DNA from 2 places in the Enterococcus spodopteracolus genome. Region 1 is predicted to be linked to the other one. Evidence: predicted binding sites of a transcription regulator. Region 1 holds the regulator's gene; the other holds the start of a gene.

Region 1 (16,406 bases):
CGAGCATTTGTTTTCTCGCACGGTCTCCGTTATACATTCCACGAATCTGTGGCATCGTCACATGAGATTCATCAATGACCATCAGCGCATCCTCAGGGAAGAAATCTAATAACGTATACGGCGGTTCGCCTTCTTTACGACCATCCATGTGACGTGAATAGTTTTCGATCCCAGAAGTATAGCCCATCTCTAACATCATCTCGATGTCATAGTTCGTCCGTTGTTCTAAGCGTTGCGCCTCTAGTAATTTGTTCTCATTACGTAACACAGTCAAGCGTTGTTCCAGTTCTGCTTTGATATTTGCGACCGCATGTTCCATATGATCGTCATCGGTCACAAAGTGAGTGGCTGGGAAAATAGCGACGTGCTCTGTTTCGCCTAATACTTCACCTGTCAACGCATTCACTTCACGGATTCTTTCGACTTCATCGCCAAAAAATTCAACGCGTAATGCTCGCTCATCACGTGAAGCTGGAAAGATCTCCACGACATCACCACGCACTCGAAAACGACCGCGCTGAAAATCAATATCGTTTCGCTCAAATTGGATGCTGACTAGATCTCGAATCAATTGATTACGGTCTATCTCCGCACCTTGTCTGATCGACACGACTTGTTTTTGATATTCGAATGGTGAACCTAATCCGAAAATACAAGAAACCGAAGCAATCACAATCACGTCATTTCGTTCTAACAATGAACTCGTGGCGGAATGACGCAATTTATCGATTTCATCGTTGACACTTGAATCTTTTTCAATGTACGTATCACTTGAAGGTACATAGGCTTCTGGTTGATAATAATCATAGTAAGAAACAAAATATTCGACCGCATTATTCGGAAAGAACTCTTTGAATTCCCCATATAATTGGCCAGCTAGTGTCTTATTATGTGCAATGATCAAAGTTGGTTTATTTACTTTTTCGATCAAATTAGATATCGTATAGGTTTTCCCTGTTCCAGTCGCACCTAATAAAATCTGCGCTTTTTTACCCTCATTTACACCTTCGACCAACTGCTTGATTGCTTCTGGTTGATCGCCGGCTGGTTGGTATTTTGACACCAACTCAAAATGACGGGAGGTATCTCTTTCAATCATTGTTCGTCCTCCTTTTCGTTCATTCCTTCTCTCATTTCATCAAAAAAAGAAAAGGAAAGCAAAGGCATTCCTTGTTCTCCTATTATATCACGGCGAACATACTTTCGCCAATTGAAAGTTTCAGATCTTATAGGTCATCTCTTTCTTTTATCACATGTAACATTTTATTACACGGCATGTAATAAACCGCTACTTTTTTAAATTATTTTTTCTTGGAATCTTGTGTTAGGAATATCTTTTCGCCTATAATAGTTAAATATTGGAAATTATCGAAATTTATATAGGAGGTTATTTATGAAAAAAAGAAACATGTTACAGACATTCCTTTTCATAATGACAGGACTTGTTACATTCGCTCTGCACACGCCTGTGCAAGCTGATGAGACGCAATCGACTACAGCAACTAGCGAGACGATGCAAAAAATAAAACCTAAAAAAGACGTTTATGTGATTGCAAGTGATTCGGCCTTCGCTCCATTCGAGTATCAAAATGCGGATGGCGAATATGTGGGGATCGATGTCAGCTTAATGGAAGCTATCTCAGAAATGCATGGTTTCAATATCCGCATGGACTTCCGTGGTTTCTCTGCTGCGTTACAAGCATTGGAATCTGGACAAGCAGATGGAATGATCGCGGGGATGACGATTACAGATGAACGTAAAAAAACGTTTGATTTTTCAGACCCTTATTTCCAAAGTGGTATCCAAATCGCAGTCAAAAAAGGCAATACTTCGATCAAATCTTATGAAGACTTAGATGGAAAAACAGTCGGGGCGAAAGTCGGTACCGAAAGTGCAGATTTCTTGGTTGCTAACCAAGAAAAATACGGCTACGAAATCAAATATTTCGATGCTGCAGATCAGCTATATGATAGTTTGAGAGTCGGAGCAATTGACGCAATGATGGATGACTATCCAGTAATCGGTTATGCGATCAAAAATGGTCAGGAATTAGAAACGCCGATCGAACGAGAAACTGGCGGCTCTTATGGTTTCGCAGTGAAAAAAGGAGAAAATCCTGAATTATTACAAATGTTCAACGAAGGATTAAAAGAATTAAAACGAACAGGTCAATATGACGAGATCATCAATCAATACATCTCTACAGACGAAAGTGCAGCAGCACCAGCTGTTGATGAATCGACATTGACCGGCTTGATCCAAAACAATTACAAAGCGTTATTGAAAGGCTTATGGCAAACGATCCTATTAACCTTGATTTCATTTGCACTAGCTTTAGTTATCGGCGTGATCTTCGGTCTTTTCAGTGTTGCACCGATCCGCGCCTTACGAACAATTGCAAGCATCTATGTAGATATCATTCGCGGAATCCCGATGATGGTACTTGCTTTCTTCATCTTTTTCGGTCTACCAAATATCATCGGCTTTACGATTCCTGACTTTATTGCAGGGATCATCACATTGACCTTGAACGCGAGTGCCTATATTGCCGAAATCGTACGCGGCGGGATCAATGCTGTTCCTACAGGACAAATGGAAGCTTCACGAAGTTTAGGTCTGTCTTATAACCGTACGATGCAAAAAATCATTTTACCACAAGCATTTAAAATCATGATCCCATCGTTTGTCAACCAATTCGTGATTTCATTGAAAGATACGACGATCATTTCAGCGATTGGTGTGGTCGAGTTGCTACAAACAGGACGAATCATCGTTGCTCGGACCACTCAAAGTACGTATGTTTACTTGATCATCGCAGTAATGTACTTGATCTTGATCACTGCATTGACAAAATTTGCGAAAGTTTTAGAAAAGAAGGTGAAATAAGATGACAGAAAAAATCTTAGTCGAACATCTTGTAAAAAAATATGGAGATAACACTGTCTTGAACGACATCAACGTGTCGATCAATGAAGGCGATGTTGTTTGTGTGATCGGACCTTCTGGTTCAGGTAAAAGTACTTTTTTACGTTGTTTGAACCGTTTAGAAGATCCAACATCCGGTGATATCATCATTGATGGTGCTCATTTGATGGATAAAAACACAGATATCAACTTAGTAAGACAACATATTGGCATGGTATTCCAGCATTTCAATCTTTTCCCACATCTTTCTGTGTTGGAAAACATCGTTTTAGCACCGATGGATCTAAAGAAACTCTCTCGTGAGGAAGCAGAGAAAAAAGCAATCAAATTGTTAGAAACAGTTGGCTTAGAAGACAAAAAAGATATGTACCCAGATAACTTATCTGGTGGACAAAAACAACGGGTTGCTATCGCTCGTGCATTAGCTATGAATCCCGATATCATGCTCTTTGATGAACCTACTTCAGCCTTGGACCCAGAAATGGTCGGCGATGTATTAAATGTCATGAAAAAATTAGCGAAACAAGGAATGACTATGGTCATCGTGACACATGAAATGGGCTTTGCTAAAGAAGTCGCTAACCGTGTCATGTTTATTGATGGCGGCAACTTCCTTGAAGATGGCACACCACAACAAATCTTTGAAAATCCGCAAAATGAGCGAACGAAAGATTTCTTGGATAAAGTATTAGATATCTGATCGACTAAAGAAAGTCCCTAAGAACGTCTGGAAAACCAAGCGTCCTTAGGGGCTTTTTATTATTGATTTTTAACGAATGTTACATGATCCACCGATACCCATCCTTGCGCTTTCGCATCAACATAAATGCCAATCTCACTCGTGCCGGAAGTAACCGGGATATCTTTGATCGTTAGCTTCATCCACTCTCCACTTTTAGTGATCGAAGCCTTCAGCTCTTTCCCACCATGATTTTTGACATACATTTGGCTAGTGGTCAAATCGCCACCTGCCATGGTATAAGCAGTTAATGTGTAGGTTCCCTTACTTAACCCATTAACCGTTTGATATATCGACATTTGATACGCTTGATCATCCCAAAAGGTTGCTTTATACGTTCCGGAAAACCCACCAGTTTCAGTTTTCAATGTATCGATTGCTGCACCATTGCCTCGCCACACCGACCAATTGGTCGGTGAATTCGTGAAACCGTCATTTTCAAAACTAGGATTTTTCAGAAGATTTTGCTGTCTACCTGCTTCTTGAAACGCCTTTAAGCTGGGAAGTGCTTGCCCATTGAAATCAAACATCGCTTGGTTGTCCCACTCATTTCCTGTTTGAGATTGTACGCCCAGATAGTTCATTCCAGCAGCTGTTGCCCAAGAAACATTGCCGTTATACCATAAAGGTTCCCAGTAGAAAAATCCGTTCCCTTTCTCATTTGGCACGGTTTGGATACGGGTCACCAAATCATTCAAATATTCTTTTTGCCCTGCTGGTGTTGCCGAATATCCTCCTGCAATTTCCTGTTCAGGTCCAAAAGCATTGGGCATACTATCCGCATTGGCAGTTGTGTGTCCATACGCAGTTTCTACTACATTGACTTCTTTATCATATCTGGCACTGATCGTGTTCATTGTCGTTTGCAAGGCATTCATTGAGCCATGCCAATAAGGATAATAGGACAGGCCGATCAAATCGTAATCTACCCCACGTTTTGTCATCTCATCAAACCACCAAGTAAATACATCTGTATCTCCACCATCAGCTAAATGTAGCATGATGGGTGTGTCGACTGGTTGCGTTTCTTTTACTCCTCGAATCCCAGACTTCAAGAAAGTGGCTAATCGATCAAACTCGCCACCACCTTCCCCCCATGATTTCCCATGAGGCCAAAGCATGCCACTGTTCAATTCATTGCCTATCTGGACCATATCAGGATATACGCCATTGTTTTTCATTTCTGTCAATACACTTTTCGTATAACCGTATAAGGCTGCAACAAGTTGCTCAAAGCTATAGTTTTCCCATGCTTTCGGTAGGTTTTGTTTGCCAGGGTCCACCCAGAAATCACTATAATGAAAATCAAGTAATACTTTCAATCCTAGGTTTTTCGCACGTTTGGCCAAAGCAATCGTTGTTTTCAAATCATTCGTGCCTGCACCATATGAATTTCCTTGATCATCATAAGGATTTTGCCATAATCGCAAACGAACATAGTTGACGCCATTGTTCTTTAGAATCTGTAATGCATCTTTTTTCACACCATTTTCGTAATATCCTGCACCAGATTTTTCCATATCTGCTAATATCGAGATATCTGCTCCTCGTATCAATTCCTTTGCCTCCACTTGCTTTGTGCCTAATACTACACTGACTAATGAAACAAATAATCCGACAAACAACACTCGCCAACCTTTTACTTTGTTCATTTAACGACCTCTCCTTTGATTTAAAATTGATCTAAAACAAATCGAACAGCTTTCTCAGGATCTCTTGTCAAACCAATGTATTCTGCACCTTTTGTCGCAACCAATTTAATCCCTAAACGATCTGTGTCTTCTTTGATATCCTCATAGTAAGATTGGACTTGCGGCGCCAAGACGATCATATCAAAGTCTTCCATCATCTCGTAATGAGAACCATAAGCACCTGCTAAAGCACTGATTGGTGCATCAAATTCTTTTGCTCCTTCTTTTAAGGCATTTGCAAGCATAGCACTTGTACCTGCACCCGCACATAAAACTAATACATTGATTTCTTTTCCTGAATCGACCAAAGAACTCGCTTCTGTTGCCAATACTCCATTCCCCGGAATCGTCACAGTCACTTTTGTTTCGCTTTCTTGCATTGCTACTTGTTCTGCTTGTCGTGCTTCTTGTTCAACTAGCGTCGCATCATACGCTTTACAAAATGGGAAATAAATTGCAAAATCCACGAGAATCAAGACTGCGGCTAAGACAAACGCCAGAATCCCCATACCGGTTCCCAAGACTAATCCAATCGGCGCTGGCGTTGCCCAAGGTAAGACATACATGAAACTATTCATTCCAAAAACATCAACAAAAAACTTGAACAAGCAAACGTTTACAATCGGCGTCAATAAAAACGGAACAAAGAAATACGGATTCAAAATCATCGGTGCCGCAAACAATAGTGGCTCATTCACTGCAAAACTGACTGGAATAACTGAAGCTTTACCAACGGCTTTTAACTGTTTTGATTTTGCAAACAGCAAAAAGATAAACGGAACGACTAAAGTCGCACCTGTTCCACCCATCGTTCCGACAAAATTTCCTAAACCAACAGTCAATACATGTGAAGCTTGTTCCCCAGAATTAAACAGTTGTAAATTGGTTTCGACATTCGCATAAATGATCGCTGCAATCGCTGGTTCAACAATCGATGGGCCATGCACACCAACAAACCAGAAAAATGCCATAGCACCCCAGATCACGGCTATCCCCAAATAGCCATCTGCTGCTGTAAATAATGGTTGTAATAAAGTGATGATGGCTTCTGCAAAAGAGATACCAAAAAGACTACGTGCAGCTAAGTCGACCAAGACGGCGGCAAAGACTGAAAATGAAAATGGAAAAATATCGCGGAACGTTTGAGAAATTGTTCCTGGTACTTCTTTTGGCATCTTGATCGTAATATCTTTTCGTACACAAAACTTATAAATGTTTACAGTAATAAATGCAGCGATGAACGAAGCAAGTAATCCTTTCGTCCCCATATATTCCGTTGAAAAACCACCTTCAATCGGTGAGACACTCAGCAATAAGAAACTAACTAAAGAAGCAAGCATCACTGATGTGGTATTGATGATTTTATTTTTCGGCATTCTCCGATTCATCGATTCGGCTAAACAACGGGCAGTAGTTGTAGAAACTAATATGCCCACGACACCCATCGAATAATTGTAGATTTTCCATAACCAGGTCGACACTCCTTCTGCCCATTGAAAACCAAAAATCTCAGGAACTGCCGCAATCAAAATAAAGATACTTGAAAATAAAATTGCAGGCATAGCCGTCAAGAATCCATCTCTGACCGCACCTAAATATATATTACGTGAGATTTTTTCAAAGATCGGTTTGCCTTTTTCAATTTGCTTGATGATCCCATTCATGCTTTTCACTCCTAGTGATTATTTGTTTTTATATAACTCAATGAAATCTTGGATCAAATCTCTTAGCAATAAAGTAGTCATCAAGTGATCTTGTCCATGGATAAAAATAAATCCCATGTCCATATCTTTTCCTGAAGCTTCTTCTGCTAAGATCTTTGTTTGTGAATTATGGGCTAATGTCAAATTCTCATCTGCATCCTTCAAAGCTTCTTCCACACGATCAAATTTCCCTTGACGTACCTCTCTTAATAATGTGAGTAACGTACTACGTGCATCCCCTGAATAAGCCACAATCTCAAAACCTAACATTTGCAATTCTTCTTTATTCATCTTCCATTCCTCCTACTTAAATGATTGTTTTTGTTTCACTGACGAATTTGTACCAATAGGCGGACTCTTTAGGGTAACGTTTTTGTGTTTCGAAATCGACATAGAAGAGCCCGTATCGTTTATTGTAACCATTTGACCAAGAGAACAAATCCATTAACGACCATAGAAAATAGCCTTTCACGGTAACTCCTGCAGATATAGCTTGGCTCAATGATTCTAAATAAACTTTCAAATATTCGATCCGTGGTTGGTCCATGATCACACCATCATCGAACTGATCTTTGAATCCCATCCCATTTTCAGTGATGTAGATTTTATTGTAGTGGGGATAATCTTCCTTGATACGTAACAATAGATCATATAACCCTTCTGGATAGATCAACCAGTCCCAATCCGTTCTAGGGATTCCTTCTTTATAGATCCGTTCCCCAATTCCTTTTACTTTATAAACAGAAGTTCCTTTATCCCCCGTCCCATTATGATGGATCACATTCTCTCCATGATACGCTTTGACAAAGTGGCATTGATAATGATTGATCCCTAAGTAATCATTACGGTGTGAGGCACGCTTCATTTCGACCAGATCCTCTTCAGGAAACTCATAACTTGCGCCGTTCGCTTCACAAATCTCAGCAAGCGCTGACAATGTTTCATCAGAGTAATATCCTAAGTAAGTGGCATCTAATAGAAAACGGATCGATAACGCATCATCTAAGAATGCTGCATGTTGATCTTCCAAAGCATCCGATGCAGGATATTTCGTCTCTAAAGAATGAACCACACCAATTTCACCGACATATCCCTTGTCTTTGAACAAGTTCACCACCCTTGCGTGCGCATACATCATGTTATGCAAACAAGCAATGATTTTTGTGAAATCATAGGTGATTCCTGGTGGGAAAATCCCTAATAAATATTGATTCGTTGCCACTGGATAAATCTCGTTGAAGGTACTCCAGTAACGTACTTCTTTAAATTCATCAAAGCAAAATTTTGCATATGCAACAAACGCTTCTATATTGTCTCTATTTAAAAAATCACCCTGATCAAATAAAACTTTTGGGGTATCAAAATGATGGAGCGTCACAAAAGGAAGTACGCCATGTTTCTCACAAGCTGCAAAGACTTTATGGTAAAATGCCACACCCTCTTCATTCACTTTTCCAGTTCCATCAGGAAAAATACGACTCCACGCAATGGATAAACGTAACCCATTCACACCAAACTTCTCACATAATTCAATATCTCTTTCATATTGATGATAGAAATCACTTGCCGGATCAGGACTGAATCTTCCTTGTTTCTCTAAAAACTCGTCCCAAGCAACTTCACCTTTTCCGCCTTCTTTTGTTGCACCTTCTACTTGGTATGCCGCTGTTGCTCCGCCAAAAATAAAATCTTCTGGTAATTTCAACATCTCTTCCCCTACCTTCTTGTCTACTAATTTATATAACAACACGAATTGTAATCGCATTCAAAACATTTGTCAACAAAAACAAACAAATTCAATCAATAAATTGTATTTATTTGAAATAAAAGTGGTAATTGTTTGTTTATTTTGATTATTTTTGTTTGCATATGTTTGTTTATGTTGACCTCTATTCTATTCTATGGTAGATTATTTGTGAATTGGGAGTGATTAGATGTTAAAAAGAGAGCGCTTACTAACAATTAGTGAGATGGTCAATAAAAAAGGGATTTTAACGGTCAGTGAGATCATCGAACAATTGAATGTCTCTGATATGACCGTTCGTCGAGATTTGGATGAGTTAGAAAAATCAGGAAAATTATTGCGTATCCATGGCGGGGCCCAAAGTCTCACCTATACCCTCGACCAAGAATTATCACATACAGAAAAATCAGTCATGCAAATCAAAGAAAAGCAACAGATTGCAGCAACTGCTGCACAGTTGATCAATGAAGGCGATACAGTCTTTTTGGGCCCAGGAACGACGATCGAGTTATTAGCTTCTCACTTGATCCACAGAAAACTGCGGATCATTACGAATAATTACGCGGTTTTTGAAGTGTTAGCCCAAGCAGAAGTTCCCGAAATTTTGTTGATCGGTGGCGATTTTCGAAAAAACACCGGTGCATTTGTCGGCCCTATCACCAACGATAACCTCAGAAAACTGAAGTTCACCAAATCTTTTATCAGCGCTAACGGTGTGCATAATGAAGCAATCTCAACCTATAGTACTGAAGAAGGTGAAGCCCAACAAATTGCACTGAACCATTCGAAAAATAAATACTTATTAGTGGACCACCAAAAATTTAATCGCGATGACTTTTATATCTTTTATCAATTACATGATTTTGATTTATTGATTACTGATCCACACATCAAATCACATGTGAAAGATCATTATTCGCAATATGTCCAAATAAAATTAGCGGAATCGCTAGAAAATGAACTTTAGGAGTGAACGTATGAAAGGAATTATTTTTGATTTTAACGGGACGATGTTCCAAGACTCCCATTTACATGAAGCGGCTTGGGTTCAAATGATCCATCATTATTCTAAAAAAGAGCTCTCTTATGAAGACATTGTTAAAAATATCCATGGACGTACCAATAGTGAGATATTGAATTATTTTATCTCACCTACTTTATCCAAGGAAGAAGTCGAGAAACTATCAAACGAGAAAGAAGCATATTATCGCAAACTTTGCTTAGAAAAACCAGATGATTTAGTGCTTACGCAGGGATTGATCGGTACTTTGGATATATTGAAAGAGGAGAATATCCCGATCACGATCGCTACAGCGACAGTCAAAGCTAACGTTGAATTTTATTTCGAGATTTTCGATTTAGCACGATGGTTTGAATTTGATCAAGTCGTTTACGATGATAATACTTTTCCAGGTAAACCACAACCTGATATCTTTATCAAAGCTGCCCAAAAATTGGCACTTAAACCAAAAGATTGCTTGGTCATTGAAGATGCTTATTCTGGACTTTTAGCAGCCAAACGTGCAAATATCGGTACGATCATCGCCATTGATCCATTTAAAAAAAATCGCCAGTTATTCTCCAATCAAGAACTAAGAAAAGATGGTGTGATAGAAAATTTTGATGATTTCTATCTCAATTTCTTCTCCACTGCAACTTCATCAAAAAAAAGATAGACGTATGATCGTCTATCTTTTTTGTATTTATTTACGTTTTTTTCCGCCAAACGCATCTTTTACTTTATCAAAAAAACCATCTTCTTGTTGCTCTTGAACATGCATGCCACCTGCTTTAGCAAACGCACGTAAAGCTTCACGCTGTTCCTCATTGAGGTTTTTAGGAGTAATCAATTTCACACGTACATGTTGATCCCCTGTTGAACCACCACGTAAACGCGGCGCTCCTTTGCCACGTAAACGGAAGTTCGTTCCCGTTTGCGTACCAGCAGGGATTTTCAATTTGACATCCCCATGAACAGTTGGCACTTGTACTTCATCGCCTAGCGCTGCTTGCACGAAGCTTAATGGTAACTCATAATAGATCTCTGAGCCATCACGATCGAAGATATCACTTTCTTCTACTCGGAAGACTACATATAGATCTCCGAAAGGACCACCATTCTCACCTGCTTCACCTTGTCCCGCTAATCGCATTTGTTGTCCTTCTTCCACACCGGCTGGTACATTCACTTTGACCGTATGTGCTTTCTTCTCATGACCAGAGCCATGACAAGTTGGACATGGTTCTTTGATTTCTTTCCCAGTTCCCCGACACACATCACAAGTTTGGCGACTCATCACACGACCAAGTGGTGTTTGACGTTCCACATTGATCGTTCCAGAACCATGACATTTATGACAAGTCGTCGGTTGTGTTCCTGGTTTTGCACCATTTCCGCTACACGTGTGACAAATTTCTTCACGATTGTATTTGATTTCTTTTTCTACCCCAAAGATTGCTTCTTCGAAGGATAAATTGACCGTATATTGTAGATCTGATCCTTGACGAGGGGCATTTGGATCAACAGATCTTCCACCACCGCCAAAAAACGAATCAAAAATATCTTCAAACCCACCAAAGCCAGCTCCACCACCAGAGAAGCCGCCAAAGCCACCAAAGCCGCCGCCACCTGCGCCATAATTAGGATCAGTTCCAGCATGTCCGTATTGATCGTAAGCCGCACGTTTTTGTGGATCACTTAAAATCTCATAAGCCTCGGAAACTTCTTTGAATTTTTCATCAGCATCAGGCTCTTTATTGATATCTGGATGGTATTTTTTTGATAACTTTCGATAAGCTTTTTTTATTTCGTCTTCTGAAGCTCCTTTTGACAGCCCCAAGACTTCATAATAATCACGTTTTGTTGCCATAGGCTTTCCTCCTATTGGTTCTCTTCATTTCCACGTCGTTTGTTATCATATCACACTTTGATCGAAACAAAAACCGGAAAATTCGAAGTATCGACTAAAGAAGAAAAAATCGATCATTGATTTATATGGCACGAAGAAAAGAAAACATTTCTCTTCTTGATCCAAAGAAAAATCACAATTGATGACTTGTTCCTTTACACTAGTGATGCTTCTAAACTGCATAAATAGACTGTTACAAAATTATTCCCTCGGAAATAAGCCGAAGAATCGCGAAAATATGAGAAGCTATTTTCGAATTCTTCGGCTTATTCTAAGCGGGACTTGATCTCTTTAAATGAAACTAAATGAACTGATTATTTTTTGTCGTCATCGACTTCTTCAAAATCAGCATCTACGACATCATCCGCTCCGCCTTGGGCAGCTTCAGGATTTTCTTGAGCTTGTTGTTGTGCCGCTTGTTCATATAATTTAACTGTCAAGTTTTGCACGATTTCGTTCAACGCATCACGTTTTGTTTTCATTTCTTCGATGTTGTTTGCTTCTACTGCAGCTTTCAACTCGTCACGAGCTGCCTCAGCTTTTTTCACTTCTTCTTCGTCAACTTTACCTTCTAATTCTTTCAAGGTTTTATCAACAGAGAATAGCAACGCATCGACATCGTTACGTAGATCAACTTCTTCTTTACGTGCTTTATCTGCTTCAGCATTAGATTCAGCATCTTTCACCATACGTTCGATTTCTTCGTCTGTTAGACCTGAAGAAGATTTGATCGTGATTTTTTGTTCTTTTTGTGTACCTAGATCTTTTGCAGATACATTTACGATACCATTTTTATCAATATCAAATGTTACTTCGATTTGAGGGATACCGCGTGGTGCAGCTGGAATATCTGTCAATTGGAAGCGACCTAATGTTTTATTGTCCGCAGCCATTGGACGTTCCCCTTGCAATACATGGATATCTACCGCAGGTTGGTTATCCGCAGCTGTTGAGAATACTTGTGATTTACTTGTTGGAATTGTTGTATTACGATCGATCAATTTTGTAAATACGCCGCCCATCGTTTCGATACCTAATGATAATGGAGTTACATCTAGTAAAACAACGTCTTTTACATCACCAGTGATCACGCCACCTTGGATTGCTGCACCCATCGCTACAACTTCATCAGGGTTTACTGATTTGTTTGGTTCTTTTCCTGTTTCTTTTCTTACAGCTTCAACAACCGCAGGAATACGAGTTGAACCGCCGACTAAAATCACTTCATCGATTTCTGATTGTGACAAACCAGCATCTTTCAATGCTTGACGTACAGGAACTTTCGTACGTTCCACTAAGTCAGCTGTCAATTCATCAAATTTTGCACGAGTCAAAGTCATTTCTAAGTGCAATGGACCAGCATCGCCAGCTGTGATAAATGGCAAGCTGATTTGAGTGCTTGAAACACCTGAAAGGTCTTTTTTCGCTTTTTCAGCAGCGTCTTTCAAACGTTGTAAAGCCATTTTATCTTGACCTAAGTCAATGCCATTTTCTTTTTTGAATTCAGCAACCATATGATCAATGATTTTGTTATCAAAGTCATCTCCACCTAAATGGTTGTCTCCAGCAGTAGATAATACGTCGAATACGCCATCGCCTAATTCAAGGATCGATACGTCGAATGTACCACCACCAAGGTCAAATACTAAGATTTTTTCATCGCGATCTGTTTTGTCTAAACCATAAGCTAACGCTGCCGCAGTCGGTTCATTGACGATACGCTCTACTTCTAAACCTGCAATCTTACCAGCATCTTTAGTTGCTTGACGTTGTGCGTCGTTGAAGTATGCAGGAACAGTGATAACTGCTTTTTCTACTTTTTCGCCTAAATAATCTTCTGCGAATCCTTTGATGTATTGTAAGATCATTGCAGAGATTTCTTGTGGTGTATATGATTTACCTTCAACATCCACTTTATAACCAGCTTCACCAATATGGCGTTTGATGGAAGAAATCGTATTAGGGTTTGTCACTGCTTGACGTTTTGCTACTTCCCCTACTTGGATTTCACCATTTTTAAATGACACAACAGAAGGTGTTGTACGATTTCCTTCTGGATTTGCAATGATTTTTGCTTCATTTCCTTCTAATACAGCTACTGCTGAGTTTGTTGTACCTAAGTCAATTCCGATAATTTTACTCATAATCAACGTCTCCTTATCTTATTACTAAGTTGTTTGTTTCTATTCCATCATGACTTTATTGCGCAACGATAACCATTGTCGGTCTCAATACGCGGTCATGTAATTTATAGCCTTCTTGTAACACTTCAACGATCGTATCAGCAGGTAATTCGTCTGTTGCTGGTACGGTCTGAACTGCTTGATGCAATGTCGGATCAAAAGGTTCACCTTTTGCAGGAATTTTTTCGATTCCCTCTTCCTTCAATGCATGTTTCAAACTTTCAAGAACCATCTCGACACCTTTTTTCAAACTTGCACCTTGCTCATCAGATACTTCTGTTGCTAAAGCACGTTCCAAGTTGTCGATCGAAGGTAATAATTTTTTGGCTAAATCCTGTGAACGATATTTTTGCAATTGCTCTCTTTCGTTTTTACCACGATTTGCCATATTAGCGATTTCTGCTCTCGCACGCAAAAACTTGTCTTCCATTTCATCAAATTCAGCTTGGAGATTTGCAAGTTCATTTGCTTCTTCTTCCACTTCTGAAACTTCTACTTCTTCCGTTTCTGGATCTAGCTGCGTATCATTCAATTCCTGATCTAATTCTTCATGGTTTTCTTTCATGATGCAGTCTTCCTTTCATTATTCAGTCAGATGCTTGATCGCTCAAATCGAAAAAACGATCAGTCACTTTTGTGATTGTTCAAAAATCCGAGCGGTCAAGTGTGCGATAATAATCAGCGAGTTTGTGCGCCAATTCTTTTCGATAGACATCGACAAGGCCTAACATTTTGGAATATGGCATACTAGTTGGTCCTAGCAATGCGATGGTTCCACGTCCATGGCCGACGATTTCATAACTCGCTTGGATCATACTCATATTTTGCAATAGGTCATTGCCTATTTCCGAACCGATTTTGATATGTATCTTACTGTCCATCGGTACGATCATCTGTGTCAGTTCATAGGAATCTGTCATAAATGAAAACATTGACTTGAACTGATCCACATCTTGCAACGGTTCATAATCCAATAAGTTCATTTGGCCACTCACATAAACTTTATCTTCAAACGCATGACTCAATAACGTATCAAAGAGATTTGACATCCCTTCCGTTGTTTGAAAATATTTATGCAAGATCATCGGGATCTCCGTGCGTAATTTGTTGTATACAGTCACTAACGGATCTCCTACCAAACGGTCATTGACAATCCGAACCATTTTTTCTAAGTCCTGACTACCTAAGTTTTCAGGAAGAGTAAAAACTTGACTTTCAACGTTCCCATTATCAGTCACCACGATCGCAATGACCTGACGACTATTCAATGGCACGATGCGAAAACCGGTCAAACGGCGATCTTTAATCTCGGGTCCTAACGAAAAAGTAGTGTAACTAGTCAACTCAGATAAAATCTCAGCTGATTGTTTGATGATTTCGTTGATTTCATGGAATTCCTTGTTTAAAGACTGTCGAATTTGGTGCAAATCATCATTTGCTACACGAGCAGGTCGTAACAGATGATCCACATAATAACGATAACCTAGCGCAGACGGTATACGTCCAGAAGAAGAATGTGTCTTTAAAAGTAGACCTTCATCCTCTAAAGCTTTCATATCATTACGGATCGTCGCTGGACTTGCCTCGACTCCTTCCGCCATTAACGTTTTGGAACCAACGGGCACCCCACTACTCGTATAGTTTTGGATGATCAGACGTAAAATATCACTTTGTCGCTGTGTTAACATCTTTCTCACCTCTCATTAGCACTCTTAACTCCTAAGTGCTAACCCACTTATAAATATAGCAAGAAGACTAAAAAGTGTCAAGGAAAAGAACCCAATTTTTTAGCACTCTGACATCGAGAGTGCTAATCAGTTGTCAACTTGCTTAAAATACTGTCATATCAAGCATTTGCTCATAAAAAAATTGTTTAAAATCGTTTTTTATTCCGTTGTTATAAAAAACTTAAACAATCATTCAGTCGTTTACCAAGTCTTTATCTAATAAAAAACGTTCGAAGACATTATTTCCCAAAAAAGTTCCTTTTTGTGTCAAATATACTCGGTCTTCTTCATTCACTAACAACTCTTCTGATACCAACTCATCAAGGACAGATTGATACAACGTTTCAATCGATTGACCATAACGCTGTAAAAAGTGTTGCTTCTCAATGCCCACCTTTTTTCTTAAACCAAGAAACATCTCTTCCTCGATTTGATTCTTACGAGATAACTCTTCACGTTCTAATACCGGTAGCTCACCTTCACGTAACGGACGCAAATAATGTTGGATTGGACCTTTATTTCGATATCGCGTATGATCCAGATAGCCACTTGCCCCCGCGCCAAAACCAAAATAGTGATCATTATTCCAATACATCAAATTGTGTTGCGATTCATGACCAGCTAAACCAAAGTTACTGATCTCATATTGATGACGTTGATGTTTTTCCATCCCCGCAATCGTTTCTTCAAACATCCGTGTCTCTGTCTCTTGATCTGGCAACTGCAACCGTCCTTGTCGAACCCAATTCATGAACATCGTTTTATTCTCTAAAATCAATGAATA
Region 2 (16,406 bases), on a different contig from region 1:
TATCTTGGATATTTGAAATTTTCTTGTCAGTGATCAACAAGTATGGATTTTCCAAAACAGCTTCCATTTTGTCGTTGTCTGTTACCATATATTGTGACAAGTAACCACGGTCAAATTGCATACCTTCTACGACATCTAATTCTGTTTCGATTCCTTTAGATTCTTCAATTGTGATGACACCGTCATTGCCGACTTTTTCCATTGCATCCGCAATCAAACGGCCCACTTGTTCTGAACCAGAAGAAACAGCCGCAACTTGTGCAATAGCCTCTTTTGAGTCAACAACAGTTGAGATGTTGTGTAATTCTTCCACTGCTGTTTTAGTGGCTAATTCGATCCCACGACGAATACCTAGTGGGTTAGCACCAGCTGTGACGTTTTTCAAACCTTCACGGACAATTGCTTGAGTCAATACAGTCGCTGTCGTTGTACCGTCTCCAGCAATATCATTTGTTTTAGATGCAACTTCTGAAACTAATTTTGCACCCATGTTTTCAAAATGATCTTCTAATTCGATTTCTTTTGCAATCGTCACACCGTCATTTGTGATCAACGGAGAACCATATGATTTTTCTAAAACAACATTACGGCCTTTTGGTCCTAATGTCACTTTTACTGTATCTGCTAATTTATCTACACCACGTAACATTGCTGCACGTGCATCTTCTGCAAATTTCAATTCTTTTGCCATTTTTTCGTCACCTCATCAATTATTTTTGTTTTGTACTTACTCAACAATCGCCATGATATCTTTTCCAGAGACGATCAAATATTCTGTTCCTTCAAATTTCACTTCTGTACCGGCATATTTTTCAAACATTACTTGGTCGCCTACTTTAATAGCTGCAGGAACTTTTTCGCCGTTTTCTAGCAAACGTCCCTCACCCACTGCTACAACTGTTCCAGTTTGAGGTTTCTCTTTCGCTGATGAAGCTAAAACGATTCCTCCAACAGTTTTTTCTTCTTCTTGCGCGACTTCAATGATGACGCGATCACCTAATGGTTTTAACACGATAAATCCCTCCGATAACTCTTTTTTTGAATCCATTAGCACTCTATCACATCGAGTGCTAACCTACATTTTTAATAATACTCATTCTCCTATTCTTTTGCAAGCTTTTTAAATCATAGAAAAAAATTTTTTAAAGAAGGTTGTGAAAGAAGCGTTTTGACCTGAGCAGTAAGATGGAAAATCAGAAAATAGCTCCTCATATTTTTTGATTTTCTAGCTTAATGTTGAAGGTCAGCTTCTTGAACACAGTTTATCTAGGTTGTGAAAGAAGCGTTCAGCACTGAGTAATAAGACAGAAAAATCAAAAATAGCTTTTTCATTTTGGATTTTTTTGTCTTATTATTGAAGTGTTGCTTCTTGAACACCGTTTATTTAGATCGTAAAAATGCCGATCAATACTAACTGATCAGAGAGAAACATCTTGATATGGTATAATGAATAATGGATCATGTTCAGTAACACAGAAGTTGATTAAGCTACTAAGTTTCTTCACTTAAAGTTCAACGAAAGGTTACTTTTCCTATATTATTAGAGCAAGAAAGAAAGTTATACTTGGCTTTTCTCTTAGCTCAAGGAGGTTTCATATGTCATTAAAAAAATATAGCTTTTTTAGCATTTTTTGTTACGGACTAGTGTTTGTCTCGCCTTTACTTCTGACATCTGTCGGACTTGTAAATTCAACGTCAGGTTTGATCAATGCAACAACAGTTACGTATATCTTAGGTGCAATCATTCTGTGGTTCTTGTACCTCAAGCATAAAGAACCGCTCGAAATCGAAGCAAACGTTCCAGTTGCTTCTCGCTCAAAAATCATTTTATATGGCGTCATTGGTATCTTTATCGCTCTGATTTTACAAAGTATTGCGGTTATGATCGAGAGTTTCTTTTTTGGAGAAGTCTCTCCATCTGAAAATACGCAAAATATTATCCAACTGATTTTAGATACTCCTGCTTTTATTATTGCTACAACTATTGCCGGACCAATCATGGAAGAATTTGTATTTCGTCGAAGTATTCTTGGCATCGTTGGTCACTATACCAACTTTTGGATAGGTGCAAGTGTTAGTTCCTTGCTCTTTGCATTAGCACACAATGATGGGCATTTACTCGTCTACTTCTTTTTAGGATTTTTCTTTAGTTTATTATACCGATCCACTGGGCGAATCTGGGCACCAATGATCACCCATATTGGTATGAACACTCTAGTTGTCATTGTACAATTGGCATTGCAACAAGGTTTACTGTAATATAATAAAAAAAGCCTGTGACTTTCATCATCAGGCACTCCCTATAATAAAATAAATAGTATTCAGGAGGTAACTCCTTATGAAATAAGCGGTAAAGCCCAAAAATTCCTTCAAATTTTCGGACTTTACCGCTTATTTCTATGAGCTGATCACTTCCGTCACAACTGATTGATCAAATTGAAAATAATTCTGTTGCAGCATCCGGGTCAGTGTCGTACACATTGAAATCATATCCCACACCTAGATCTTTTTCCTTAAGAATATTTTCCATAGTCAAATGGGCCAATTCTTTCATATTGTTTTCTTTACTTAAATGGCCTAAATAGATTCGTTTTGTACGATCGCCAATTACATCAGTCATCACTAACGCACCATCTTCATTCGATAAATGACCACGATCGCCTAAAATACGTTGTTTCAAATTCCAAGGATAAGGCCCCATACGCAACATCTCTAGATCATGATTGCTTTCCATCAAGTACCCATCTGCATTTTCAATGATCCCTCGCATATGATCACTACAATAACCTGTATCCGTCAGCATGACAAACGAACGATTCTCTTTATGGAAACGATAAAATTGTGGTGAAGCTGCATCATGAGAAACACCAAAACTCTCGATATCTAAATCGCCAAATGTTTGGACTTTCCCCATCTGAAATAAATGTTTTTGTTCAATTGGGACATTTCCGATCATCGGAGTCATTGCTTCCCATGTTTTTTCATTTGCATAGATATCTAAATGGTACTTACGCGCCAAAACACCTACCCCATGAATGTGATCTCGATGTTCATGTGTCACAAGAATACCGTCTAATTGATCGGGCGTCCGACCGATTTGTGCCATTAAGGAAGTAATTTTTTTCCCACTCAGTCCCGCATCTACCAGAAGTCGCTTTTTGTCACTCTCGATATATAATGAGTTTCCTGAACTTCCACTTGCAAGGATACTGATTTTAAAAGCTGTATTTCCTTCAGCCATTTTACTACTACTTCCCTTCTTACTTTGTAAACTTTTTTCATTATACCTACTTTTTTAATGATCTTCCACCTTTGGGATCGAATTATTTGTAATAATCGTATTACTAAATGCATTGACTGTTTCGATCTGATAGGTCTTATCCGGCGTTTCAATTGCGACATACCATACCGGTACATACACATTTTTCTCTCGTACTTTCAAAATACGAGAGTAAGCCAGCTGACGCCAAAGGATATTCGATCCTCGAGAGATTTTATTATTTACATACAATGTATTAATAGCTTCTTCTTCCGTATGCAATTCTGTTTTTTCTCGCAACTGTTCAATATTCATTAAATGGGTTTGAGTATACTTCAAAATGCGATACTCATCCCCCTTTTTTTCGAGGGAGAAAATAAGTTTAGCTGTATCATCATAGAATGGCAATCCTTCATACGTTTGGCTCGCTGTGATTTCAGGAGAATCACCTTCTAATACAGAGAAATTTTTCATATAGATATATTCATTACCAAATAAAACATCTTCTTCGTTATCCAAAAAGTCATTGAGTGAACTTGCTATGCGATTGGGATCAAGTACTTTGCTTTCAGATTCAGAGTCCGATAATGTTTTAGTCAATATATTATCATTGATCGAAACTCCACTCTCTAATAAACTACCTCGATTATTATCTTGGCGATACTTGAACAACGTTTGACTCAGTTCCGTTTCTTCCGCACTTAAATAGTATCCTTGCTTACTTTCTGAAGAAAAATCACCCGTATAAGTAATATCATCATTTGCTAACCGTTTTTTGATCGATTCTGTCTGATCTGAGCGTATTACCGTATGCTCTTGGTTGATCGATTCATGGTAACTACTAAACAAAAAAACATTCAATCCTAAAAAGGCGACGAAGAAAATCCATTCAATTTTTTTGAAATCCATATTTACTCCGCCTCCTTCTCAGGTAGTTTGGACAATAATTCATTTGCAGAATACCATTCTCCTTGATATTTCACATACCACTCTGGCAATAGATCAACCACCCGATTTGTTTCTTCGATGTTTTGCCATGTATAGCCAACAATAATCAACTCGATTTTCGATTCTTCTGCCCCATTATCTACTAATTCCTGATATACATCGTCGGTACTAGGCAACTCGACTTCTTCATCTGAAGGAATCGGGACTTGGATAGTATTTAAACTCGTCTGGATACTTACTTGATTATTCACTTGCTCATTACCGATTTCGATTCCAACTTTTCCTTTACTGTCTGAACCAAATACGGGAAATCCTTCTACAAAAATACGATAATCGATTGTATTCTTATTACGATCAAAATATCGAACATTGCCTAACGCGCCACCTAGTTTGCTGACATAAGGAAAACTGTCCGTAAAAATATTGTTTGGTTCATCAATCGTCGGTAAATCTCCTCTAAAATCGACGATCTGATTTTCTGAATGGATCGTCATTGTTTCATTGCCATCATAAAAAATCAATTCCATACTTTCATCATTGTTTTTAACAGTGTCTGGCTGGGAAAAAAAAGCATTCCGAAAGACGGTGTATGGTTGCTGAGATAAGATATAACTGTATTTTTTTAGTTTCATTGGTTCTTTGATACTGTGCTGTGTTTCAATACTTTCTGGCGTTCTGAATACAGGTGTCCAGTTGACATCTGAAGAATTCAAATCATGTTCTATTTCTTTCCAATCCATCGATAGACTGGCTTCATAAATCGTCCGCTGATCATAATCAATAAAACTAACTTTTTCGTCTTTTAGATCAAATTGGACACTCGTAAAATAGACATCTTCATTTTGGACTGAACCTAGATCAATATTCAATCCAAATGCTTTCACATAGCCACTGAGTAGATAAGGTGCGTTATAAGAGAATTCGATTCCTTCATTGAGAGACTTCTTTTGATTGAACTTCTCTTGGTCTGCTTCCACGACTTCTGTCAGCTTGCCAAAACGAGCACCTTCGATCAACCCATGTATTTGAGAGATCAGGTTCTCACTATTCGTTTCTTTCACTGTATCTGTTTGAAACCATGTGAGGTGTAAAGGCAAATAAATTTCTGATGCTTTACGATAGCTTTGTGATTCAATCACTTGTGAATTGCTCTCTTCTAAGTTGATTGAAATTTTCCCTGCTGGACTCAACCAAATTGCATAAGAGAAGTACAGGCTTAATGCAACCATCAAGATCAAACCAATTCGTATAAATTTTTCAGAAATCTTCATTCCCACCATTCCTCCTCATACGGTTCATAAGGTAAAGAAATATAGAAGGTTGAACCTTTTCCCTCCTTACTTTCTGCCCAGATTGCGCCATGATGTGCTTTCACTACTTCGCGAGAGATTGCTAAGCCTAATCCTGTTCCACCTTGCGCTCTAGCTCTTGCTTTATCCACTCGATAAAAACGTTCAAATACACGATTCAAATCTTTTTTAGGAATACCTAGCCCTTGGTCTGTAATACTTAAAATCACATTGTTATGTGTTTCAAGCAACCGGCAAGTAATTGTTCCCCCATCGGGTGAATATTTGATCGCATTATTCATGATATTGTCAATAACTTGGATGATTTTATCTGTGTCGATCTCGACCCACAGATCTCGTTGCGTAAATTCTCGACGGATCGTATAATTTTTTTCTTGATTACCAACCATCATATCAAAACGATCTAACACAAAATTAACGAGTTCATTAAAATTGACATATTCTAATTGTAATTGAGTATTCCCCGTATCCATGCGAGATAGATTCAGTAGATCATTGATCATGCGGATCATACGATCGGTCTCATCTAAGGTCACTTTTAAAAAGTTCGGTGCGACTTCTTCGTCCTTCCAAGCACCCTCACTCAGTGCTTCGATATAACTACGCATACTTGTTAAAGGCGTACGCAACTCATGGGAAACGTTCGATACGAACTCACGACGTTCCCGTTCTGTTTTCTCTTGTTCCGTTACATCATGTAAAACTGCAACCAACCCACTGATAAAGCCAGATTCTCGACGGATCATCGAAAAATCGACGCGTAAAATCATCTGGTCAGCTTCTCTCGCTCCAGTTGATCGATCTAAAATCATTTCATTCGGATCTTCTAACAGTTTTCGTAACGTGTATTCTTCTTCAATTGCTAAAAGAGTCAAGATTGACTGTCCGATTGCTTCTTCTTTTTTCAAGTCTAATAATGAGACAGCCATATCATTGATCGTAATGATCTTCCCACGACGATCGGTTGCAATAACGCCATCTGTCATATGTGACAAAACGCTGTCTAACCGATTTCGTTCAGCTTCCATCGTATCTTGCGCTTCCTCGATCCGTTCTGCTAATTGGTTGAACGTTTCAGCCAACTGACCTAATTCATCTTGACCATGGACCTTTACTTTACGGCTATAATCACCACGCGCAATGCGGATCGCTTGCTCACGCATTTCACCGATCGGTTGCGTAATGGAACGTGCGACCAGAACAGACACAACCATTGAGATGAATGCAGCAATTAACGAAGCAGTAAAGAAAATCAGTGCTGTATTATTGATTTCTGAATATTTTTGTTCGATATCACTTTTGACGTAAAGAGCCCCGATGACGGCGTCGCCGGTCGGGGACAAAATCGGTTGAATATTGATATTTACTCGTTTTCCGTCATCATCTAATGCGACATATCGTTTGGTTGTAAAATCATTCATATCGACGTAATCATTCTTTTTGCCGACTGAACCTTGTTCGCTTACCTCTGTCGTTGCTCGAATGATGCCTTTTTCATCCACGACACGAATCTCAATGATATCACTTGAAGCACTGGTCTCAATAAAACGTTTGATATTCCCATTGACATCATCGATAGTCGCACTTTCATTGCCTTTCCCATTCAGTTCTGGACTGATCGTTGTCGCTAATGTTTCGACTGTTTGGTTCATATCTTTGATAAAGGTATTGATCGTTGAACGTTCCAATCCTCTAATAAAATAAGCACCTATAATTTCAATTGAGATCAGTAAAATCAAAATAAATGTAATAGCTATTTTGAAGTTTACTGATCGAAAAAAACGGACTTTTCCTTTCATCCAATTACTCCTGTTCTTGATTACGCAAGTAATACCCTACGCCTCGGCGTGTAACTAAATAGCTAGGATGACTTGGATTATCCTCGATTTTTTCACGCAAACGACGAACGGTCACGTCTACTGTACGAACATCACCAAAATAATCATAGCCCCAGACGGTTTGTAACAAATGTTCCCGTGTCATGACTTGACCAATGTGTTTTGCTAAATAAAAGAGCAGTTCAAACTCACGGTGAGTCAATTCAATCGTTTCGCCACGTTTCGTCACCATATACGCATCGGGATGGATCGTTAAGTCCCCAATGATCAGTTCAGAAGGTGTGACTTCTTCCACTTCTTTGGTAGCAGAAGCGCCACGTCGAAGATTTGCTTTCACACGTGCCACTAATTCACGATTAGAGAACGGTTTGGTCACATAATCATCTGCTCCCAGTTCCAAGCCTAACACTTTATCGATTTCAGAATCCTTAGCTGTCACCATGATGATCGGCATATCAAACGTTTTTCGTACTTCACGAGCCACTTCTAAGCCATCCATTTTTGGCAACATCAAATCTAGTAAAATCAAATCAGGTTCCACTTCGGCTACTTTTGCTAAAGCTTCTTCCCCATCATATGCTGTATAGACGTCATAGCCTTCTTTTGCTAAGTTAAATTTGACGATATCCGAAATCGGTTTTTCGTCGTCGACAACTAGTATTTTTTTCATAAAGAGCCACCTCTTAGTTAGTATTGTCATTCTGCTCTATTATACCGCATTTCTTATCAGGTTTCATCTTTCTAAAAAAATAGGACGTTATTGATAAAAATTGCATGATTGAACAGGCGGATTCAGATGCCTACAAACCTCCACGAATCCCACTTGTCGCTTATCAAAGTATGCAATTAGATGATTATAAAAATAAACCGCTAACTCGGAAAAGTTATAGCGGTTTATTCTTGCTCCATTGACTAAAGATCCATATAGGGTAGCTCAAATCAAATATTTCATACATAAAAAACTATTTCGATTATTGAGAGTCTCCAGAAAACATGCCAGTGATCGAATCCCATATGCCACTAAAGAATCCTTTGATATTTTCCCAAAGCCCTTTTGATTTTTCTTGAATTTGCTTGCTTGCCTCAGTCAAGTCTAATTCTTTCACGAAGTCTTCAAAAATATTTTTATCTTTCATTTCACTCATCAACGAAGTTATTTCTGTGACTTGATCGCTTGTCATTACATCTTCTAGTCCATTATCCTTCAGAGCTTTTTCTACTGTCGTTTGAATATCCGCTTGTGTCAGTGCTTTGCCATCAGCAGTCTTAGCTGCTAATTCTTCTTTTGCTTGCTCCTGTGCTTTATTTAATGCTTCATCGGAATAGCCATCTTTGTCTTTGTTTTCTTCTGTGATAGACGATAAAACAGCCATCTCATTTTGAGCCACGCTGACACGGTCTTGATTAATGATGCCCCCTGACTCTTCTACGATTTTGTACACACCAGCTAAAGCACCTGAACCATCGATTGGTACTGCAGATGCGACCGTCAATTTTGCATCGGTGATCCCAGCTGTTAACGCTGCATTTTGATACTGAGCGGCTGTGATTCGTGTGATATTTTCTGGTGTCGCGATATCAACAGTGATCCCTTCGCCTTCAGCGAGCGTCTGCATACGTACAGAACTGTAAACTGCCCAGTCTTTGGTAAAACCACCGTCAGGAATATAGGACATCAAGTCTGTACCGGACGTTTTATAGATCGGTGTTTCTCCTTTGATCCCTAATTTATCTAATGTATAAGTTTCTTGTTCTTTCGTTAACGCATTACCAATTGCTACTGCATTGATCTGTAATCGTTCACTAGAGCTGGTTGTCGTTGTTGAATCGGAAGAATCCGTAGCAACTGTCGAGTCAACCGTTCCTGAAATTGGGACAATACTTTGCGTTGTTGCCGTCTCGTCTGCTAATACGATTGGTGTTGCTAGTAAAACTTGGCTTGAGACCAAGAGAGTGGCAATAAGTTTTGTTTTCTTCATACATAACCTCCATGTAGCTGTTTTCTGTTTTAAACATTGTACTATAAGGTCTATAAGATAACCTACACCTCAAGGCTGATTTGAAAAGAATCTTATACTATCTTTTAAGATTACGAGTGTTTTCTTAGCTATTCCAAACTTTTTAGACTTTATCTTTCATCAAAAAGCCCAACCTCCGAATATATCCGAGTGTTGGGCTTGGGCCATCTCCTTATTCTTCTAAGCTTCCTAGTTTACCATTTGTATGAATCGATTTTTAATAGCGTAATTGCAGCAGGATCGGCGATTGATTTTCTAATACTTCTGTTTCAGCAAAGATAACTTCTCCTCCATAACGCATGACTTCATAAATGATTTCATTTACGATATCTTCGACGTAGCCTTCGTCACTCGGTGAGATATCTACTAATTTGACTTGATGATCTCTAATCACTGCCTCTTGATAGTAGGCGTGATCCACAATCAATTTTTGTCCTTTTCCTTTAATTACTTGTCTGTAGATATTGGCTACATCACGCTCTACACGCCCTTGGTTTTCCATCCCTACTATAGTGTGTAGTATCGTCTCTTTTTGATGACGAATATATTCTTGAATCACCTGATTTGCTTGCTCTCCTATCGCCAACTCATTTTCGCCACTATCAGCTGTAAAGTTCCCATAGATTTCTCCAACAATCAGTTCATCTTTATGTGAAATCTGTTTATATGTCGCAATATTTTCTGTTGTTCCAGCTAAAATGATTGGGCGTGGATGACGATTCAAATAAGGTTGTAACTCAGAATCAATCCATTTGAAGAACTCTTTTTTGTAATTCGTTTGAACACTTCCCATTGAATTCAATACGCGGTCTTTTGTCCAGTAGCCTTTATTCCTGATTGGGAAATGTGCGTCTTTCACTTCTTGTATCAGCGTATCATCTACATATTCTAGTAGACGTGAACAATCCATCCCAATCGTTAACACATAATAATGGTTCATTTTACTTTCACTTCGTAAGATTTCTTTTGTATGGAAATACGCATCAATAACAAATTGACTCTCCAACACAAACGGTACTTCGATTTGTTCATTGACGCTTGGCGAAATAAAATAGACAATGCTTCCTCTTTTATGCGTAGGTTGAAAGTCTTTTAACACTTGATCGATTTTACGAATCGTTGTTTTCGCCGCTGTTGCTTCCCTTTCTTCTAACTCTAAAATAATCTGTTTTACTAGATTTTTTAATACTAGTTTATATTTTTCAGCACTTTTCTCGTCATTTGGCATCCCTAACATGATCGTTACTGCTGGATTTTCTCTGTGGGCACTTAATTCTAAATAATTCATTTTTAAACTCCTTCTTTCTACCTAAAAATAAACTGGCATAGTGATCAATCGATATGATCCGCATTTCTATGCCTACTTTAATGATATTGGTTAGAGCGATTCTAAGGTCAACCTAATTTTTTATACAAAATCAAAAATGCCGGAATAGTGTTTTTTCTTCTCCAAAAACTCTTGAAGCATGTTCCATTAAATTTAAAAATTAAATTTCCCCATAAAAAATCCCGCCCTAGAGAAGTCAGACCAATATCTAACTTCTAAAGAGCGGGATTCTATTTGCGATTCTTTTAGTGTCCACTATTTTTTTCTAATTATTTTAGATAAAAAATAATACTGTTCTTTGATGATCACTTAGCTTCGATCATACTATGCTTCAAGTATTTGCACACCAATCCCTAATAAACCTGGGCCAGTGTGGACCACCAATGCCGGTGAGATTTGTCCAAAATAAATCTCTTGGGCATTAGGGAATTCACGTTCAAAGCGAGCCTTCATTTCAATTGCTTCTTCTTCCGCTGCACCATGTGCGACTGCCAAGTTGAAGACTTTTGCATCCCCGACAGCTTCTTTCACATAGGACATTGTTTTGTCTAGACTTTTCTTTCTGCCTCGTGCTTTACCTACTGTATAATAGATGCCCTCTTCATTACAAGAGATGATAGGATTCAATTTTAAGGCATTTCCTAAAATTGAGGCAACTAGACCGATACGTCCGCCTTTTTGCAGGTATTCAAGTGTTGCTACATTGAAAAAGACTTTCGTGCGTTCAGCTAATGCAACTAATTCATCGATCAGCGTGTCCCATTCCATGCCTTCTTCGATCCATTTTGCGGCTTGGATTGCTGTAAAACCAGCGCCAATACCAATATTTTTAGTATCTAATACATGTGTTTGGATTCCTTCTTGTTCTTGTGCGACAAGACGAACCACATTATTCGTTCCGCTCAAACCACTTGAAATAGTGATTGCTAGAACTTTATCATAGCCATCATTTTTGATTTGATCAAAAATTTTAGTGATTGATTCTCCATCAGGTAACGAGGTACCCGGAATTTCCTCAGGTAAACGCTTATAAATCTCTTCAGGAGTAATATCGACTTTATCTGTATATTCTCTATCTTTATAAATGATTTTCAAAGGGATCACATAAATATTGTACATATCGATGATTTCTTGTGGCACATCTGTTCCTGAGTCTACTAAAATCGCAATCTTATTCTTCATTTTCTGTCTCCTTTTTTGCCTCTTGTAAATATTCGCTTTCTAAACTGATTGTTTTTTCTGCTAGTAGCTTCATTGCAAAAGAAATCGTCGCTGAACGTACAGCAACATATTCTAATGGAAGTTCTTGATTCAATAATTGTTCATGTTGTTTTCCTTGGGCTAATTGACTGACCATTCGTATCGCATTTTCTTGTTCATCACAAAAAAGATTGTATGCTTCACGGATGCCCACTGTTTTTCCTTGAAACAAAATTCCTTCTTTGATTTCAGGAATTGTCAACACTTGTTTAAGTGTTGTGATAGCAATCAGAAATGCCACATGTTGTTTGTTGTATCGCTTTTTGATTGGCGCCGGTACTAAACCTAGTTTCACATAATTATTAACCATTGAAGAAGTTAACAAAGGATGTTTTTCTCCTTGGATAACTGGTGATAAATGACGATCTACTAGTGTCTTGACTTGATCCATGTATAGCTCCAAGTCTGGAAGTTCTTCCCAATGTGGTAAATGAAACGTTTCGATACTGACAGCCCAATCAATTAATTGCTGGCGCATTTTTTCCATTATGAAAGCTCCTTTAGTGTTCTCATTAACATCTTATCAAAGTTTTCAAAAACATTCAATCTAGTTACTCGAACTAGATGTATTAATAACAAAATCAAACATCAATATCAAGCGTTTAAACGAGGATTGTTCTAGATTCTTCTTGGAATAAAAAAAAGACCCGCCATTTTCATGACGGGAAAAGGAGTAAAAAAATGAAAAAGTGTTATGGGTTGTTCTTTTGCAAGAACTTTATTGGTTGGGATACATTTATCATAACGGTCATTTATGAATAAACTATGAATGAATTTCTAGGAAGTAGTAAAGTTTTCGTAGATTTTTTATTGTACGTGCCTTGCATTTTAAAATGCTTAGTGCTACTATAATAAAGTACTTTTTCATACGGGCCGTTAGCTCAGTTGGTAGAGCAGCTGACTCTTAATCAGCGGGTCGCGGGTTCGAGCCCCTCACGGCCCATTGGGTGCCAAACCCACGGAACAGGTAAATGTTGGTGCGAAAGCATTTCGAAAACATTTATGCTGTTCCTTTTTTGTTTTAAACCTTTTTTAGATTACCTTGAAAAAGGTTTAAAAGGGATTCCTTATCCCCGCTTGATCATTAAGATGCTTACATGATTATCATTATCTTCCATACTTACCTATTTTCCCCCAACATTTCGCCTCTAAGTAGTTAATCTATGATCTTTTCAGTAATCAAAATACTTCAGTCTAAATTCTTAAAATGAATTCCCACTTTTCGGGTATCTTTCAAAGATAGATTGCCACCATATCTTTCAAAAATATTAGGAACCTTTTGATTCAAAAAAGACACACTCCTTATCCAGTTAACTTTAAACTAAATTAATTACACTTCGTGATTTTGTTATTAACAAAGTACAGTAGATTTTAGTAACTATTTAAGTCATTTCAAAGCCTTACACTTTTTCTTTTCATTTTCTACTTCAACTCCATCTTTTACCATATTGGTGAGGATCAGTGGTTCCTTATTTTTTCTGATCCAAGCGCCAGTTACCCTTATTTGAGTTCGATCCATTTTTTTCAGTTATTTTTGTGCTGAAGTCATGAGGACGTGACATAAGTTAACTAGTTACGCTTTCCAGATTTGATTTTGCACAACTTATTAGTCCTTATTGAAAAAGAGTCAGATTCTTGCTTGTTTCGCATTAGTAAACAAAAAGGTTCGTAAGTTCTTTCATACGACTTACGAACCTTTTTCGCTTTTCTCTCTCATAAGCAGACTCACTACTTCGCGTCACTTTTTCTCAGTAGCGATCATTCCACATACAATGTCACAAATTTTGCGTGGTCAATCTTTTCAAGATTGACGGCATTCTTTTCCACTAGAAGTGCTTCTTTCTTAGCTTCTTTTAGATTGACTATTTCTACTACGTTCACTGGATGGTTGAAAGTGATAGTCGCATGCCCCACTTCATCTAAAAGCCCATTGTATAGACGCAAAATGTAGCCTGAACGCTCTTCCGACTTTTTCAATACACTCAAGGTTAAATTACCATTGATCTCAAAAAGACTAAAGTTTGTCGGCAAAGTTGGCTCAACCGATCCCAAAGTAAAAATCAATCGGGAATTCAGGAATTCTGCGTATTGATAAAGAGTGATCGGTGTTACTGCTTGTTTGGCACATTGTGCAACATTTGCTTGATCAAATCCCTGAGCAAAGTAAGCAATGGAGAAATCAAAATGCATTGTTTTATGGCACTGTGCAGCTGGTGTCTCAATCACTGATTCTCCTGAAGCACGCCCTGGACGATACAGTAGATTCTCTTTCCCCATAAAGCCATAGGTCCGGAAAATCGTTAAGCGAATCGTATCAAACGCTTCCCCCACAATCTCATATTCACGTACCCCTTGAGGCATGACTGCTACGCCATGGGACGCATCGAATAAACCAACAAAGGATTGACAAGTTTCTATGGCGATCGGTTGCTCATTCCATTGCTCTTTATTGGCTTCCCAAAGGGCCATTTCTTTTTCAAATACAACTGGGCGCTCCAACGTACCAAACTGTTGGTCAGCAAGTGAAAATTTCGAGGAAATCCCAGTATTAAATAGCACACATACCCGATGGCTGTCCACTTGTTGGTTTTCAACCGTTAATTTGAAATCAATTTGTTGTGATTGTTTTTTCAACACAATCGTCAATTGGATCGGCAGTAAAGATGAGACTTTCTTTTCTGCACGTTCAGCTAAATCCTTCGGAACCTTCAACGTGTAAGCTACATGGATTTTCTGATAAATCTCTGATTGCTGAATGGTGATCGTTGGTTGCGCATCAATTGATGAAATCACAAAATCTTTCACAGGTGGTGAATAATTGAATGAATCACCATCGTCGCCATTTTCTTCAATGATTCCTTGGTTTTGGTAAAGCACTTGATTGGTTTTATCAAGAATATCCAAAGAACCATTGTTATTGACAGTGATCTGATAGTACTCATTTTCAACCGTATTGGTTTTGACATCCTGCAATGGTGCGCTTGTATCACCTTTCAAATCAACCGTTAGCTGGGTATACCCCATACTCGGCACATCCGTCGTTTCTAAGGCAATTTTCGCTTTATAGACTTTCTCCGGCAAATAGATTTCCTTGACTGGATTCAAAATATTTCCTTGATTCAAAACATACTCCGTTTGGTCGGTAAGCTCTAAAATCGTATAAGGCAACGCCTGACCAGCTTGATCAAGAATCGCAAACTCTTTTTGTGGCAAATAAACCTCTGCTTCAATGACCCCATTGCGCCTTGTATCATAGGTATTGAAGAGCGTGAAAGTAATTTCTTGTGCTTGTGGGTTATTGATTGCAATAGAAATCTGTCGTAAAGTCAATTCGACAAGATTCATGGAAATATCTCGCGCTTGCTTATAGCGCATATAGATATCTTCATTGGTCGTATCAGAAACACAAGAACCAATCGAATCATGCGCCGCATTTTCAAACATCAACTTCCAAATCTCTATGACTGTTTCCACGGGGTACTCAAAGCCTAATTGCATGGCCATCGTCAAGATAGGCTCCATGACATTGACTAAGTAATGTTGGATCTGAGTGTTCATCGCCTTCAAATCAGGACGTGAAGAAAAAATCGTTTTATGGATTCGCATCAATTTGCCATTGATCAGTTCACCGGCGATTTCTTCCAACTCAGGATGGCGTTCTTTGACTGCGGCAATGTATTTTTCAATCGTTGAAAACTGTAGCTCATACTCATCCTCATAAAGTTGATTCATTCGATCAACTAATTCTGGAAGATTTTCTCTGACTGGTGCTTGGTCGAAACCATTTGGAAAATACACTTGATCCGTAGCACTGCGTCCCCAAGTCGTTTTAAACGGTTCTTGATGTAAGAACTCTGCTAATTCTGCTTCTCGTTCAGGAATAGCACCGCCAATGTAGTACCCACTTGGGATCTGGTAGACATTGACCACCGAACCATCTTCTCCACGCCATGTGTACTCTGTATGTTTAACGTCGTCATCACTGACACCACGCCAAAACATCGTATCATTGATGTCAAACTCACGATAGATTTGTGGCATACTGGCTGCTTGGCCGAAAGAATCTGGGACGTACCCAACATTCATGTATGTCCCGAATTCTTCACAAATTTTCATGCCGTATAACATATTCCGAACAATGCTTTCTCCCGAGATCACTAATTGATCGGTTTGAGTGTACCATGGACCAATGATCAACTTCCCTTGTTGAACAAGTTGTTGAATCCTTTCTTTGTCCTGCGGGCGCCACTTCAAATAATCATCTAACAGCGAAGCCTGTCCATCTAAAATGAAGCTCTCATAGAGATCATCCTTTTCTAGTTGTTCAATGACTTTTCTTAAATCGTGCATCAAATAGATTTTCGAGCGACTTGTAGTAAAATACCATTCGCGATCCCAATGACTGTGGGGTACGACATGTACTGTTTTTTTCATTCAATCATTCCT

Evidence for each region. Region 1 encodes HrcA, which represses chaperone genes, less so after heat shock. Its sites were predicted from a motif close to TTAGCACTCNNNNNNNNNGAGTGCTAA; they were not measured.
Region 2: the regulator HrcA is predicted to act here: its motif matches at 1,048-1,074, upstream of groES (co-chaperone GroES).

The regions. Positions count from the first base shown of each region.
Region 1 covers NZ_JARJHD010000002.1:186,011-202,416, reverse strand. Annotated here, with positions in the region: gene uvrB (excinuclease ABC subunit UvrB) at 1-1,099, opposite strand, end outside; gene P3R27_RS03900 (amino acid ABC transporter substrate-binding protein/permease) at 1,394-2,887, shown strand; gene P3R27_RS03895 (amino acid ABC transporter ATP-binding protein) at 2,889-3,626, shown strand; gene P3R27_RS03890 (glycosyl hydrolase 53 family protein) at 3,686-5,317, opposite strand; gene P3R27_RS03885 (PTS lactose transporter subunit IIBC) at 5,338-7,020, opposite strand; gene P3R27_RS03880 (PTS sugar transporter subunit IIA) at 7,039-7,350, opposite strand; gene lacG (6-phospho-beta-galactosidase) at 7,367-8,767, opposite strand; gene P3R27_RS03870 (DeoR/GlpR family DNA-binding transcription regulator) at 8,994-9,770, shown strand; gene P3R27_RS03865 (HAD family hydrolase) at 9,781-10,479, shown strand; gene dnaJ (molecular chaperone DnaJ) at 10,507-11,673, opposite strand; gene dnaK (molecular chaperone DnaK) at 12,027-13,856, opposite strand; gene grpE (nucleotide exchange factor GrpE) at 13,912-14,460, opposite strand; gene hrcA (heat-inducible transcriptional repressor HrcA) at 14,540-15,583, opposite strand; gene hemW (radical SAM family heme chaperone HemW) at 15,816-16,406, opposite strand, start outside.
Region 2 covers NZ_JARJHD010000001.1:142,033-158,438, reverse strand. Annotated here, with positions in the region: gene groL (chaperonin GroEL) at 1-691, opposite strand, end outside; gene groES (co-chaperone GroES) at 728-1,012, opposite strand; gene P3R27_RS00715 (CPBP family intramembrane glutamic endopeptidase) at 1,597-2,259, shown strand; gene walJ (exodeoxyribonuclease WalJ) at 2,432-3,241, opposite strand; gene P3R27_RS00705 (two-component system regulatory protein YycI) at 3,296-4,168, opposite strand; gene P3R27_RS00700 (YycH family regulatory protein) at 4,171-5,478, opposite strand; gene walK (cell wall metabolism sensor histidine kinase WalK) at 5,475-7,316, opposite strand; gene yycF (response regulator YycF) at 7,321-8,025, opposite strand; gene P3R27_RS00685 (DUF1002 domain-containing protein) at 8,327-9,334, opposite strand; gene P3R27_RS00680 (baeRF3 domain-containing protein) at 9,591-10,661, opposite strand; gene P3R27_RS00675 (DegV family protein) at 11,025-11,882, opposite strand; gene P3R27_RS00670 (DUF1836 domain-containing protein) at 11,872-12,447, opposite strand; tRNA gene P3R27_RS00665 (tRNA-Lys) at 12,831-12,903, shown strand; gene mngB (mannosylglycerate hydrolase) at 13,719-16,394, opposite strand.